4 regions of the Paenibacillus paludis genome follow, and region 4 is predicted to be linked to each of the others. Evidence: riboswitches for the same ligand, from Rfam matches in the RefSeq annotation. Region 4 holds a riboswitch; each other region holds the start of a gene.

Region 1 (3,869 bases), on a different contig from region 4:
CCGCCTTTAGGTTTGGATTTCTACCGCGATTCGCGGTTAAATTCAGGAAATCCAAACCTAACAGCGGCCGGAAGTCCAAACATTCTCTGGAGTCACGGCCAATCCCAAAATAGAAGAATTATAAGTTCAATCTATATAGATCAGATATTTTGGGGCAGAGGAAGGCTAATGCGCCTGATTTCTTAACCGCAGGCTTTGGGCAGTGAAGACAAGTTCTTCATCTGTCCCGTCGATCTTGGCGGTGTATTCTCCAATCGTCACTTCGCTGTTGCAGATTTTGCGGACTGTAATATTATTGCCGGCGGTAAGCACCGATTTCTCGGAGGACTGCTTCCCTACAGTCTGTGCGCTGATGGAGCCTGCCGCCTCGACTGAGGAGTCCGTGCACTCCGCTTCGTTCATTACGAAACGGACATCGCCGGAAGAGAACAGCTGGCTGTGCAGAATCCCCTCCTTATGAACATGGAGATCTCCGCCGGATTTAATAATGCTATGCTGTGACGAGGCAATGTCGATCTGTGTATTCTCCTCCTGCATCCCGGATATGGCGTCATGCAAATCCTGCAACAGCCTCAGAAAGGTGCTTAGAACAGCATCCGTGAAGAAATCGGTGAACTGCCCCGGGTGCAGGAATACCTCCAGCATATGTCTTAATTGCCCGGTGTCGATAGGATAATCGGGATTCATCCCGGCAATAACATCCTGGAGATCACTGATCAGGCCGGGGAGATGGTCATATTTGCTTTCCAGCAGCAGCATAACGACCAGACCGTATTTTACGGTTTGCTGGCGTGATTGGACGGTATTCGCCAACTGCTGCGACGCTTTTCTCAGACTGGTCATTTCCTCCATCAAGAGAGCGGAGTACATGCAGAGGCGGTTATGTCTCGCTCCATAATGACCGGAGTACAATTGGCTGCTGACAACCTTGCCCTGGACAAAAATGCTGCCTGTAGCTGTGATTGTCGCATGCGTAACATCGCCGTATATGTATACATTTCCCAACGCCTCAAGGATGGTTTGGTTTCCGATATCATTAGTGGCGACCACATCACCCGGGAACATCATTTTGGCGGCTTCGGGGTCCGTATCCCCGGGAACAAGATATGTCTGGGGGAAATCAAAAACCTTGCGGTTCAGACCGCATCCCGTTAAGCGGGGCCTTCCCTGGCGGAGGGAGACGATCCCGCCGTCCGCCAGCAGGGTTGTACATTCTTTAGTGACCAGCTGAATGTCTTGCGGCGGCGGGGAGGGAATAATTCCGCCATACACGTCGATGCCGGGCACTCCCTCTTCCGCAGGCAGCTTACAGGCAATGACCTCTCCCTCCTGGACAAAGGGAACCCTTGGATGGTTCGGGAAATCTGCAGGATCGGCAGTCCGAATGAATTCATATTCCCTGTCCTCAGCAAATAACAGCTCCAGCCGGGCATTCTTGCCGGGAATAGGGGCTTTACCCTCTGCGATGCAGACCGGGAGATAGGTAGGGTTGTTCAGCTCTGCATAAAGAGCCGGGATATTGAGATCGCGCATAATGGAGCTTTTCTTGAAGCCGGCGATAATCTGGTCCACCGTAAGGGTGGACAGCAGCAGGCCGCAATTTGGTTCCGCCCGGACCGTGACATCTGCTGCAGCCGGGGAGCTGGCGAGCTTCCAGGCGTACTTTTCTGCACGGTAGAGCGTGAAGTAGACCTTCAGTTTATCTTCGGATACGGTAATCTGATACTGCGGCTTCTCGCAAATCTCCCAGGTGATACGGTCTGTGGGGGTTACTTCCGTAGGATCTGTCACCGTCTTCCGGTTAATATTCAACACCACAGGGTGAACGGAGGAAATGACAGCGGGTTTGCCGCCGGGCAGAGGAGGAGTGATGAATATTTGGTTGTTCTGTACGATAATACGTCCGTTCTTATCCTCATCTCCCCCACGGAGCGGCTTAGCCTGCACAGAGGGCAGAGCCGGAAGATCGGGGTTCCCGATTGGCGTTGTGGTATGAAATACATGCCTGAATTTCTCGATGATATGCTGTGGCATTACTCTAACCTCGCTTCTTCGTATAATCAATGGCATCTGTACAGAAAAGAGCATCATGGACTATGATAGATTGTCTTAATCTACCGGTACCCAAGTCACATCTCAATTGGCAGCCTGGCGACCATGAATGGATAGTCTCACATTCTTAGGCCCATCGCTTTGCGTCCTGCCCTTTCGGGAAGTTTGCCTTTAAAAAAATAGATCAATGATATACATTCAGCATGAGGTCATTTAATCGACTCAAATCGACAGGGAATGTTCAATACTGGATTGGTTGCCAAAATAAATCTACAAACAAGCTTAATTCTAGTACTTTAGTATTAATTTTTCAACTTATTAATAATAAATCTCTCTGGTATCCCTTTAAAAGGGACGGCTTTGAGTCCAAGCGATATTACAAGCAAAAACGACCCTGCCTTTTTCTCAAAGGACAGGGTCGTTTCTGCAAAAAAAAGGACGCTCCCAAGCTTATAGCTTGTGGGAGAGCCCTCTTTTAACAAGATGTACGGCGCGCGCGCTTCCGGACCGGACGGAGGCTGGTGCCGGTATAACTGTGGCTGCATAATCGGCCCGTTCAATTTCCTCCAGCACCCGGTTAAGATGGGAGAAGACGGCTCCGAGATCGCGGACTGCTGTCAGCGAGCATTGACCCTGCAGCTCGGAGAACCAGGCGAACTGCAGATCCCGGGCACGGCGCAGCGCTTCGGGGAGCGAACGGGTGCATTCGGCATCGGACAAAGTCTTGGTTCCATACAAGGCGATGCAGTCTGCGGTTGCCGTTACGACCTCTGTCATCCAGTCAGCTGCGGCATAATGTGCAGGCAGGAGGGAAATCTCCTCGGCGATCTCCTTGACGTAGCGGTGAACCTTCTGCAGATGCGAGGTTGCCTGTGTCAATGACCGCAATCCGCCGCGGCATTGATAATGGGATAACGTATAGTGCAGCTCTTTCTGCTGCTTGTCGCTCTTCGCCAGCAGTTGTCCGGAACGCACCAGCCTCTCCGGAGCCTGCTTGGAACTGCTGCTCTCTGCGGCGAGTCCGGTCAAGGCATCGGCCAGCAGCAGGGTCCCTTCCAGTGCCAGGCGTTTAACCTTGACGAACCCCCCGGGGGGGACGATAATCATATTTATTATTAAGGCAATCAGCACGCCGATTAAGGTCTCCGCGACTCTCCACACGATATAAGGGTCCTGATAAAAGGTCAATGCCAGCACGGAGGTCACACCGACCTGGGAAACGGCTTGAATGTTAATCCGGCATGCGGTGGCCACACCGATGCCGATCAACAGCATCAGCAGAATAGACAGTGCCCCCACGTCGAAGAAATGGCCCACGAGCAGGCTGACAATTCCACCGAGCACAACGCCCATCAGACGGTAAATCCCTTTTTCCAGCGAAGCCTTGACGCTTCCTTGGGTGATAAGAATTGCGGCAAGCGGTGCAAAGTATAAATAACTGTCGCCGTGCAGGCTGTGAACCGCAAGCCAGGAGAGTGAAGCAGCAATCGTAACGCGTATCATATATAGAGATAATCCGAATTTTTCAAGGCGGTCCTGCAACCCCTCGTTCATGTTAGTCATCTTCTTTCACATCAATAAGAGAACATTTTTAGGTTTTCAGCAATTTTCATTATAGCACTCAAAAACAACAATAACGGGTACAGTTTTTACGAACTTGTTAAGTTTCTGCGCTGCATTTTAACATTGTAAGCTATCGCATATATTGCATTAATCCTATATGCTATATATATTGAAGTGTGTCGAAGGAAGGGAGGAATTGTCGCTTATCAGCGCTGAGCATGCCACTTTAGATTGTTCCCTGCGAGAAGCGGGTA
Region 2 (3,869 bases), on a different contig from region 4:
AATTCATGCTCAATATCATGTATCCTATCCCCTTTTTGTGGATTTTCTATTTTGTTCATTATACGCTATTTTGGGGCAAGCATGTTTCCAACAATCCGCAGACTCTGCTTTCGGGTAACGAATCTGGACAACTGTGCTCCGAGGTAATTTTGCGAGCCTGGAACTGTGTATATCTTCTTTTTCGCGAGTGAGCGCAGCGCAGTCTCAACTACCTGCTGTGGAGTTGCTTTCTTCCCGACTGAAGCATCCTCTGTCCCCACGACGGTGAAGAAAGCTGTATCTGTAGAACCGGGGCAAAGTGCAAAGAACTGGACTCCACGGTCACGATTCTCCCACCATAATGCGTCTGTAAAGGACAAGACAAAAGCTTTGGTTGCCCCATACACAGCCATATAGGGGAGCGGCTGAAATCCTGCGGTGGACGATACATTGATCACAGTACCAGAGCTTCTGCGCAGCATATCCGGCAAGAATAAATGAGTCATATTTACGACGGCAGCAACATTCAACATAATCTCCTCATGCTGCCGCTGGCCTGAGATTTGCTCGAACCTCCCATGAGTGGCAAATCCGGCATTATTGACCAGCAGCTCAATCTCAAGTTTCAACAGCTGGCATTGCTGGAACAATTCGCTTGGTGCACTTGCTTCCGTAAGATCCATAGCTATGACTTTGACTTTGATGTTATAGCTTCTTTCGAGTTCCGCTGCCAAGTCATCGAGTTTGTTCTTAGATCTGGCTACGAGAACCAGATGGCTTCCTTGTTTAGCCAGCTGTATTGCAAATTGTTCGCCAATGCCGGAAGAGGCACCTGTGACTAGCGACCATTTTCCTTGAATATTCATAAAATTACTCCTCCTATTAAAACGATGTATTCGTTAGGAAACGATGTTACCGATTGTGCGAAAAAAATTACTTTAAACGTAGTGCCCAAAGCAATATTAGCTTGTTAGTTGGTAACAGTGTTTCCTGTTGAAATCATAGTAACCTGCTGGCTGGAGAAAGTCAAACCTTCTTTTTTAAAATTTGCAAGAAGATATGTGCATGTATGATTGACTTTGTGGAATCGACTGTATAGAATGCGTGGTATATGATTGGAAACTGCGTTTCCCGAGAATAACAACATAACTAAAGAAGGCGATTAAGTTGAATGAACCTAATAATTTTGCTGACGCAAGCAATAGAAAGCTGACAACCTACCAGGAAGCCCGCTTACAGAACACAGCTAGTCTTCGTCAACTCGTAGTTGATGCAGCAGCCTTTATTCTTCAGGAAGAAGGGCCGGAAGCTGTCACCGTGCGAAAAGTAGCTCAGAAGATGGGTTGCTCGACCAAGATCATCTACAGTCTGTTTGCTAATAAAGAAGGTTTAGCCCAGCAATTATATCTGGAGGGCTGCAAAATACTCTCGAGCGAATTTGAGAGTGCTTCACAGTCAGAGGATCTGCAGCAGTATTTAATTAATCTGGCAGAAGTGTATTGGGAATTTGGCCAGCGCTATACCAGCTACTATAAATTGATGTTTGGGGGAGCATTTGCAGATTTCAAACCGGATGAGCAGAGCATGAAAGGCACTGTTACTGCTATGCGGCGCTTGTTGTCCGTGATTGTCAGCGCTCAAGAGCAAGGCCTAATTGCTGGTGATTCAAATGCGGAATTTATTGTAGGTACGATTTGGTCCTCTCTTCACGGAGTGATTCACCTGCACATAGGAGGACATTTAGGAAGTGTCGCAGCGTCGCACGCAGTGTATAAAGGAACGGTAGCTCTGCTTGCAAGCTCGCTGTTTGCACCTGCAGCCGCAGCCAAGCATTTAAAGCAGGAGTAGTTAGTGAAATCCTTTATATAGGGCCTGGGTTCGAATCCTGAGAGTCTATAACACAAAAAAACGGCAGAGATGCCGTTTTTTTGTTTCTAAATTTGTTTTAAATCTTTACAAATGCCGAAGAACGAGGACTATTTCCTAAAAAAGGAAAAGGTATATAAGTAAGGGAGAACTAGGACTTATTAATTTTATAGGGATAAATTCCGATAAAGAAAGAGTCCTGTACAACTAAAGTCACACCTGCATACCCATAACGGGACAGAAAAACCGAGTTTGAAACAAAGGCAAATCCGTACGAAAGTCGGAGACGCAAAGCCACGGGTCTACTTCATCCAAAGGAGGATGTTAAGACAGCCGGGCCGCTCAAGGCACTTGGTTTTTTGGCGTGCCTACAAATAGCGCTGGGGGAGAGAAGTAAATGAGGTTTAGAAGGAAAGGGAAGTTTTCGCGGACGGTTGTGTCCGCAGTGGCGGTGAGTATGCTTGTGGGCCTGTTTAGCGGAGGCCTTAGCATGAAGCAGGTTTTGGCTGCCGGGACCGATCCGGGTAGAACGGACTATAACGTATCCGGCGACCAGATTGTATGGCTGGAAGCAGAGGCCGACGGGGTGAAGCAGGTTCACGCGATGAATCAGGCCAGTGGTGCCAGCACTGTTCTTACATCGGGTTCATCCGCCAAGGATGCGCCTTATGTGAGCGGCAACGTTGCAGTGTGGGCCGACAAAGGAACAGAGCAGGAGTCTTCACTGAACTGGGATATTTACACTGCCGATCTTGAGACGGGTACCCGAAGAAAGCTTAACAAACAGTCTGGCACATATGGCAATCCGACTACAGATGGAGTCGGTGTAGTCTGGTACGAGCGCAAAAATTACGGCAGCATGATCTATCATGATCTGGCTACGGGTGTTGAAGCCGACCTCGGCGAAGGACGTTTCCCGGTGCTGGCCGGCGGCAATGTGGTGTATAAGAATGCCCGTGACGGGGGGCTCAGTCTGCTCCATTTGAAAAGCGGGGCTACGCGTGCACTTGTTAGTTTGGGCGGAGCAAGCTATGTGGACTGGTTTGTTTTTAACGGCAGCGATGTGCTGTTTAAGCAAAAAAATGGGTCTTCCGAGAGCAAATATGTGATTTTGAATATCAAGGACCTAACTGCTCTGCCTGTGGATCTCACCGAGATGAAGCCTGGAGGAACCCAGTATGCCTTCATGTCGATAGGTGAAGGACAGGCAGTTTTTCAAGAGGAAAGGGACGGTGCTGCCACATTGCAGCAAGTGAACCTTACTACATATGCAGTGAAATCACTGCCAGCAATAGAGCCCGGAACGAAGCTGATCGGCATTACCGGGGATAAACTGCTTTACAGCAAGAAGGATGATTACATAGAGTCGATAGACCTGAAAGAAGGATCAACCCCTCCGAGTCCGGGAGCCACTCCAAGTCCAGGGGTAACCCCAACGCCAGGAACGACTCCAACTCCAGGGACAACCTCAACTCCAGGTGCAGTTCCAAATCCAGGCGCAGATCCGAGTCCGGGTGCAACCCCGGAAGTGAAGACCACTGTAGTGACCGGAGCCAAGGACAGTCAGGTTATCGGAAGTGCGGGAGGTACTTTGTCTGTACTGAATGGCTGGGCACGGCTGGAGATTGCAGCAGGAACCTTCCCTGACAATACCACTGTAAGCTTGGCCCAAGCTGAGCTGGAGAAAGAAGTACTGCTCGACGCAACAGGCAAAAAACTGCTGAAGGCAGGTTCTGCGTGGCAGGTGCAAGCGAGTGCTCCGTTCCTGATGCCGGCCAAGCTGACGGTAGGGTACCCGAAGGAAGCGCCTTGGACGACAGGTCGTGAGAAGCTTGGAATCTATAGCAACGATCCGGCAAAAGGCATATGGAACTATATTGGCGGAGTGACTGCGGCGGAAGACGCCGTTGTTCAATCCAGAATTATAGCTTCCGGACTATATGCGGTAATGCTGCGCGGAGCTGAATTCACAGATATGTCAGGCCACTGGGCGCAGCAAGCTGTAGAGGTGCTGGGGGCTAGGG
Region 3 (3,869 bases), on a different contig from region 4:
AAGTTAAGCAATGCATCATTGCGCACCAAGGCGGGCGTACCGGAAAGCGTCATGTTTTTGAAGTACTCTCCCTTAAGTCCGCTCACCACAGGCGCTTCCACTGAATCATTAGAGTCAGGCGTTGGCATTGCCGTCGGCTTCGACGTTGCTGTTGGCGTTGGTATCGGTGTTGCCGTTGGCGTTGCTATCGGTGTTGCCGTTGGTGTCGGCGTCGGTGTCGGTGTCGGTGTTGCCGTTGGCGCAACGGCTGGTGCACTCCAACTCTTATATTTATTCCGGGTCAGTGTATAGCTATCATTCATGAAACTCTTAATCGTAGTTGTGCTATTTTTCTCATAGAGCATTTTTCCCCAGTTCATCATGAAAACGAAATTTTTCTGGGAGAGCTTCAGTTTGGCCGTGCTGGGCATCTCACCGTTTTCACCAATGCCTATCGGTTTACCGGCAGCCAGACTAAGCAAACTGTCATAGTACTTATTCATATAGTCGTTATCATATATATCTGCTGCAAGAACATCCACTTTGCTTGCGCCCGGATAGGTCAGCGCATAAGGATCAGACCAGGCATTCGGTGCATTGGGGTTCCATACCCACAACAGATTGTTTAATTGATGAACGTTCACGAAACGGTCATACATAATATTCCACAGTTCAGCAAAATTACTTTTCTTCCCCCACCAGAACCAGTTGCCGTTCATTTCATGATAAGGTCTCCAAAGTACGGGAACGCCCGCATCCCGCAAGCTTTTGAGCGACACCGCCACTTTATCCAGATCCGTGATCAGGCTGGCGTATTCTGCCGTGCCCGGCGTTACATACCTGTTAAATTCCGCTTGGGTGAGCGGCTTCTGCACATTGGACCAGAGGTAAGCCGTCCCCGGCAGATTCTGATGAAAGGTCATTGCGACAATGCCGCCGTTCTTGTACCAGTTGATCGCGCTGTTCACCACATTCTTGCGCTGCGATGCAGCCGTACTCTCCGACTGGCCGCTAATTACGCCAAGCTCATATCCGTGAAGAGCAGCATATTCTCCGCTTGTTCCCTTCAACTTGTTGCTGAATTCATCCGGGCTCTCCAAATAATCGTGCTGTCCAGAGATAATCCCTTTTCCGGTAATGGAATAGAGGTTACTAAGCAGCTTGACAGCTTCGGCTGAAGCGTCCGGATTAACCGGCACTGCTGTGCTTGATGAGGCTTCTGCGGTTGAAGGCGACAGCCCAAATCCTAAAGGCATAGCGGTTAACAATACGGCAAGAGACAGCAAGGTGGACAGCAGACGAGACTTACGGTAAGTTTTCAAAATGATCTTCCTTTCGGTAGCCAGGCTGCCACTCTTGCGAAGGCCCTATGGCTTTGCGTCCCTATCTTTCGATTAGGTTTGCCTTTGTCGTTTTGGAAGGATTTATCCCTCTTACCGTAAGTATCGTCCCTATGAAGTTTTTATTTAGAGCATTAATAAAAATAAATTAATAAATGGTTCTAAATGCCTGTTTTGGATCTGCAACAATTGGGTAAATAGACTGTTTAGGCCTAAGAGATAAACTGTTGCAAAGCTATATCTTCCCAATCCAAGGTGATGCGGATGTTATCCTCTTCTACCAGTTCCGAGCCGGTCTGTACCTCGATAAACTCTACATCCGTCAGCGCAAGAATCGCATGTTTGGTGCCTTCCGGTATACGCACCACATCTCCCGCCTTCACATTATGCATCTTCTCATTAATTACAATGCTTGCTTCACCGCTGACAAATGTCCAGATTTCACTGCGTTTATGGTGCAGCTGGTAACTGATATTTTTACCCTCTTCGATAAAAATCCGTTTGGTCAGCACTTCATTTCCCTCATCGTATTTCACATAATCTATGACCTTATAATGGCCCCAGCGGCGTTCTTCGTACATCGGTCTTTGTTCAAAAGACTTCAGCACTTCCTTGATTCTCGGACTCTCCGCTTTATGGGTAACCAAAATCCCGTCCGGGCTGGCAGCGATAATCAGATCCTTCGCGCCGATCACCGTAATCGGAATATCCAGCTCATTAATCAGGCAAGTGCCTTCGGAATCGGCCGTCACGAACCCTTTGCCCACATGGTTGCTGTTCATTTCTTCGGTCAGCGTGTTCCAGGTGCCCAAATCCTTCCAGAATCCGTCATAAGGCTGAACTACGATTTTCTCCTCTTTTTCCACCACTTCATAGTCAAAGCTGATGGAAGCAAGCAGTTTGTACTGCTTCTGCAGTTCCTCATAGTTCAGCGGCAATCCCTTGCGCTGCAGAATATCAAGCAGGTAACCCAGGCGGAACGCGAACACGCCGCAGTTCCAGAGGGCATTCCGGCTGATCAGTTCCTCGGCCTGCTCACGGTCAGGTTTCTCCTGGAAGTGACTTACCTGCAGATAGCCGCTTGCTCCCGCCTCTGCGCTGGTAGGAATGATATATCCGTATTTTTCTGAAGCATGCTCGGGTACTACACCCATCAGCGCCAGGTTCGCTCCGCTCTCCTGCATCGTTTGCTCAAGCTGCACTACTGTATCGAAGAAGGCGGCTTCCACATAAGGATCGACCGGCAGGATGGCCACGGTCTCGCTTGGCGAAACGCCTTCCATGGAATACAGGTAGGCTGCTGTCAGGGCAATCGCAGGAAACGTATCGCGGCGTTCCGGCTCAACGATGATAGGCACCTCGCTGCCAAGCTGGCTCTGAATCATTTCCACCTGGCTGCGGCCGGTAGCCAGATAAGCCGAACCCGACATATTAGCTTCCTCCAGCTGCCGCCATACCCGTTGCACCATGGATTCCGGTTCACCCGTCGGGCTCTCAAGTACCTTCAGAAATTGCTTCGAACGTGAATCGTTGGACAATGGCCAGAGACGTTTACCTGAACCGCCTGATAGAAGTACCAGTTTCATATGGAACCCTCCTCATTATGTGTTGACGCGAAAATACCGGATTGTTATTGTGAGCTACGAGCTAAACAGCAACCTCGAGATGCTAGAATGTTTATAGCGCGCTGTTGCTGCGCGATAGCCTTCAGATACAACTGTTACGGGAGTCACTGCAAGGAATGTTTGGACTTTCGGCCGCTGTTGTCTGCAGATTTCTTGATTTATACCGCTGTCCGCGGTGGAAATCCGCAGACAAAGGCGGACGCATTCGCTCCTACAGTTCCAAAATTCCTCTCCGTTCCATTCCATAACAGCTTACTTAGATGGATTCCAGCTGGGCTATGCGCCCTAGCAAGACATTCACGCCCGCGGCTTGCACCCACAGGCGAAGCACCCTGCTAAAGATCCGGCATTGCCGCTAGTTTGACGGCAGTAAAAGGCAAGGTGTTAGCTTAGATCGCACCAGCCACGCTGGCCGAATACCCGCTCAGTCCGCCCATTTGCGGGCGTCCGACGGAATGGTATTCCAAGCCGGTGCCTTCGATCTGCTCCTTGGAGTAGACGTTGCGGCCGTCGATCAGAACCTGGCGGCGCATACTGCCCGCCAAGCGATGCAGGTCGATATCCTTGAACTGGCTCCAGTCGGTCAGCAAGCATACGGCATCACTGCCTTCTGCCGCCTCTTCCGGCAGGCCGCACCAGCGGAGCTGCGGATGATCGTATTGCATTTTGAAGTTATCGGCGGCAATCGGATCATAGAGCTTCACTGTAGCTCCCTCCGCTACCAGCGCTTCGACGATTTCACGGGCAGGTGCCTCGCGTACATCATCGGTATTCGGCTTGAAGGCCAACCCCCAAATTCCGATAACCGCGCCGCGCAGGCTGCCGAGCGACTCATGAAGTTTGGAAATAATCATAAACCGCTGCCCTTTATTCACCTCAACCACCGATTTCAGCAGCTTAAACTCATAGTCCACGTTACCTGCGA
Region 4 (3,869 bases):
AACTAGCCTGGCCGCTATTTTTACCAGACAGCTGCGAACCGTTTCCATCCGGTTTGGTTGCATGCTCTCCGGCAAACAAAGACGGCGAAACCAGTTATTGAAATTGTATGCTAACATCGAGATCTGCAGTTTGACCTCATTGGCTTGGAAGTTCGTGCTGCTCATTTTAGAGCAGGCAAAGCCGTTCTTCGCTTCTTTAATAAAGTTCTCCATCCGCCCGCGGTTGCGGTACACCCGCCGGATATCCTCCGGCTCTAACTCCAGGTTTGTGACGATGTAGATGAAATGGAACAAGAGCTCATCTGCTGGCTTTTCCATGTGAATCACGACACGACGCTCCCGGCTCCAGCTTTTGGCTTGATAAAGGACCTCGGCCACAACCACTTGGCGTTGACCCAGGCAAGTCCCATCCAGCTTTTCGTTGGCGATGGCCTGTGCCAGCGCTTGAAGTCGGGCGTTGGCTTTCAGGCGAATGACGTAGTGTTTCTTCTGGGCTTCAATTAGCTCATACAATTCCGGGACGGAAAAACCACTATCCTCCCGAAGGTGTATGAAAGCGCCTGGCGCTAAGGCTTCATAGCGGTAAAACAGCGGCTTCATAAAAGATACCACATCACGAGACATATACATTACCGGGACGCAGCTGTACTTTCAGGCAATCGCCTGTCAATCCGTCAAAGCAAAACAATGGATGAAAGCCTTGTTAGACTCGGGACTGCAGGGTTTCCGTAATGATTTCGAGAGATTCGATGGTAGCCGTGTCCGATTTGGCATGAAAACGGGATAATGTGGGCTGAGAAGCAAGCCGTTCTTTTTCGAAGATGGAAGTGAACAGCGGCTCCGCATGCAAATCATCAGCATGGTCATCAGGATGATAACCGCTCACGTGTTGATAAAGCTTTTGGATGACCACATCGGCGTTGGGATGATCCCGGTGGACCACGTTGTCATGGACAACAAGCTGCTCTTTGATCGTTTGGCTCAAGCCCAGCTTGTGATCGAAAGACTTGTATAAAAGTAACCCGGCATCGGATGTGAGATCGCCGCCCTTAAAATTCACTTTCATCACGGGGTTGGAATTCATCTTGTATTCTTGTAAACTAGTCATGGAAGAGCCTCCTAAGGGAAATGTTGCGGTTTCGACGCCATTAACATTACCAAAGATCAGGCTCTTTTTCCATCTGTTTTTTCACCTATTGGGTGAGACTCTTCAAACGTCAAATCTCTTGATTCTACTGCCGTTTCCATGGAATATAGGTTAAGCTGTGAATAATTCAGGTTAATGGATATTGAATGCTACGTCGCCATGGCAAGGTTACTTAACGATGCGGTTTTTTACCCCTAGGATAGTTTGGAATCTCTATAGAACACATCGAAATCAATACTTATTGAAAGGAGTTTCACGGAGGTGAGCTGGCGGAGGGAAGCTCTACGTTATCTAGAGTGGCGTCTATTAAAATTTAACAATTTTGAATGATTTAATGTTCACAAAAAAAACAATATTAACTGATTCAATTATAGGTTATTATTGCCATGCAGAATACACATTGTAAGAATAGTTAAAGAAATCTTGATTCTCTTGAACTAACCATTAGAACTATAAAGGCAAACCTGTACGAAAGTCAGGGACGCAAAGCCACGGGCCTTATTCACAGGACAGTATCAGTTAGTCCTATGAATGGTAGCCGGGCCGCTTCTTTTAGTGGTTTTTTTGCGCCTATTTTTATACATATCAGAATTTTATTTTTTGAGCGGAGGGTCTTTATGACTAGAAGGATGAGTTTTGTAAGTAAATTATTATGTTTTATTATTTTGACTCAATTTGTGGCGCCTTTTTTTGGAATCTCAGAGATGAAGATATCTGCCCAGGGAGATTCGATCCAGATTCAATTTCAGCCCCCAAAAGCTCCTGTACGAGAGAAGGGACTCACGGATTCTGGGGATGTTTTTAGTTCGAAAAATAATTACTCTTATGGCTGGAACATTGACCATACCGATACTACAGTCTCAAGGAATACCTACGATAATTCCGGCTTAAATACTTTGACTCGTATTCATCCTGACGGGAAGTGGGAAATCGGGCTAGATAACGGTACCTATGAAGTTTCAGTAACGGTAGGTGATAGTGTTTACGGCAGTAACAATGCCCTCGCAGTTGAAGGCAAGGTGATTATGGAAGGATTATCGCTCGAAGCCGGTCAGCACAGAACAATCAAGAAAAAGGTTGCTGTAGAAGATGGGAGACTTACATTAAGTCAAATTAATGGGCCTGGAATTGAAACTGCTTTGAACCGTTTAGAAATTTCATTGGTGAACATATTTACACCCACGCTCGTACCGCCTCAAATCAGTCTTCCCTTCGAACCCAATAAAGTTGAAGGAAACAAGGTTCTTCTGTCCGGAAGCATAACTAATGTACATAACGCTCCTCCATTTATACATATAAACGGGCTGCAAGGGGAAATTTCCAAACATATCAGAGAACAAGCTGAAGCCATTGAACAAGATATACAAAAGTACACTCAGAGTGCAGTCCCAACAGGATCTGCTGATGTTATGGCTATCCAGGAATCTATCCGTTCAATAGGCAAGAAGCCCGCAATTGTGACTACAGGACAGCTGAATTTAGAATCAAGTGTTACCTTTGGGAGCGAGGAACAGCCTGTTATTTTAATAGCAGACGGTATTAACTCTAACCAAAATCTAAATATAACCGTGTATGGATCTTTAATTCTCCGAGGCGGGTTAAATGCCAATGCACAGTTGAATATCAATGTTATTAATCCTAAGAAGGAGTCAAACCTTGGAAACCTATGGGTAAAAGGTACTGTTCATTTAAACAATAATTCAAATGTACATGTGGATAATGAGCTGCTGGCAGGTTCTTTGACCTACAACAATGGATCACTGGGTCTTGAAGCAAAACGGATACTAGTTGAAGGCAACATGAATATTAACACTTATGTAACTATGAATATAGATGAGGAAATGTCTGTAGGGGAGATTGTTTCTAATAATTCAAAAGCTGAACTAAATGTAACCAGAGGAGACCTTTTCGTTCGGGACAATGTCAGTGTAAATAATCATTTGAGCATTAATACAGGAGGGGTATTCGCAGTAGGCGGCAATGTTATATCCAATCAAAGACCCATTATACATACAGGGAACGAAATAGAAGGACGTACGCTATTAAAATATGTTCTTTCTGGTCTTAAGGCGGAATATTTCAGCAGTAATAACTTTACTGGTAAAAGAATCGTGAAGATTGATGATTCGATTGCTTTGTCAGGGCAACCAGTCTTAGGTGTATCTGGAATAGCTGATCAGAATTTTTCGGTGAGGTGGACAGGCCAGATTCAGCCTAACTACTCGGATCAATACACTTTTTCAGTCACTACCACCGGTGGAGTTAGACTTTGGATCGATGATCAGCTCCTTATAGATGCTTGGACAACGAAACAGCATGTTGAACAAGGAAATATTCAGCTTGAAGCCGGGAAAAAATATGATCTGAAGATGGAGTATGCCAATGATCTGGGGAATCCTCAGGCAAAATTATTATGGGAAAGTCAGCAACAGATTCGGGAAGTCGTTCCTTCAATATCTTTAAGGCCTTTTGCTATACCTTCCATAATTGCGAGCGCGACAGACACAGCTATTACTCTGAAATGGCCTCCCCTGTTTAATGCGGATGGGTACGAGGTTGAATTTGATAAGAATGTTACCGCATTAACCGGTGAATCTAATTTTTCAGAGGACAAACTTAATCCTGGAACTGAACATTTCTATCGTATTCGGGCAAATAGCGGAGACATTAAAGGTGAGTGGTCAATGACAGCGCCATATTGGACCTTACCGGCTATTCCTCG

The links. Region 4 has a riboswitch for cyclic di-GMP ahead of ACAN56_RS02830 (fibronectin type III domain-containing protein). Riboswitches for the same ligand answer to the same signal wherever they lie in the genome.
Region 1: linked by a shared signal. The riboswitch ahead of ACAN56_RS30510 (flagellar assembly protein A) and the one ahead of ACAN56_RS02830 (fibronectin type III domain-containing protein) in region 4 are both predicted to bind cyclic di-GMP.
Region 2: linked by a shared signal. The riboswitch ahead of ACAN56_RS12020 (S-layer homology domain-containing protein) and the one ahead of ACAN56_RS02830 (fibronectin type III domain-containing protein) in region 4 are both predicted to bind cyclic di-GMP.
Region 3: linked by a shared signal. The riboswitch ahead of ACAN56_RS16075 (PA14 domain-containing protein) and the one ahead of ACAN56_RS02830 (fibronectin type III domain-containing protein) in region 4 are both predicted to bind cyclic di-GMP.

What each region holds. Positions count from the first base shown of each region.
Region 1 covers NZ_JBGJZP010000025.1:5,951-9,819, reverse strand. The annotation lists gene ACAN56_RS30510 (flagellar assembly protein A) at 166-2,034, opposite strand; cyclic di-GMP riboswitch class I at 2,140-2,232, opposite strand; gene ACAN56_RS30505 (FUSC family protein) at 2,503-3,606, opposite strand.
Region 2 covers NZ_JBGJZP010000005.1:265,581-269,449, reverse strand. The annotation lists gene ACAN56_RS12035 (VOC family protein) at 1-19, opposite strand, end outside; gene ACAN56_RS12030 (SDR family NAD(P)-dependent oxidoreductase) at 66-845, opposite strand; gene ACAN56_RS12025 (TetR/AcrR family transcriptional regulator) at 1,147-1,827, shown strand; cyclic di-GMP riboswitch class I at 2,098-2,191, shown strand; gene ACAN56_RS12020 (S-layer homology domain-containing protein) at 2,243-3,869, shown strand, end outside.
Region 3 covers NZ_JBGJZP010000007.1:239,564-243,432, reverse strand. The annotation lists gene ACAN56_RS16075 (PA14 domain-containing protein) at 1-1,301, opposite strand, end outside; cyclic di-GMP riboswitch class I at 1,314-1,394, opposite strand; gene ACAN56_RS16070 (sugar phosphate nucleotidyltransferase) at 1,532-2,905, opposite strand; gene ACAN56_RS16065 (UDP-glucose dehydrogenase family protein) at 3,334-3,869, opposite strand, start outside.
Region 4 covers NZ_JBGJZP010000001.1:646,677-650,545, reverse strand. The annotation lists gene ACAN56_RS02840 (IS1380 family transposase) at 1-624, opposite strand, end outside; gene ACAN56_RS02835 (transposase) at 704-1,108, opposite strand; cyclic di-GMP riboswitch class I at 1,595-1,698, shown strand; gene ACAN56_RS02830 (fibronectin type III domain-containing protein) at 1,765-3,869, shown strand, end outside.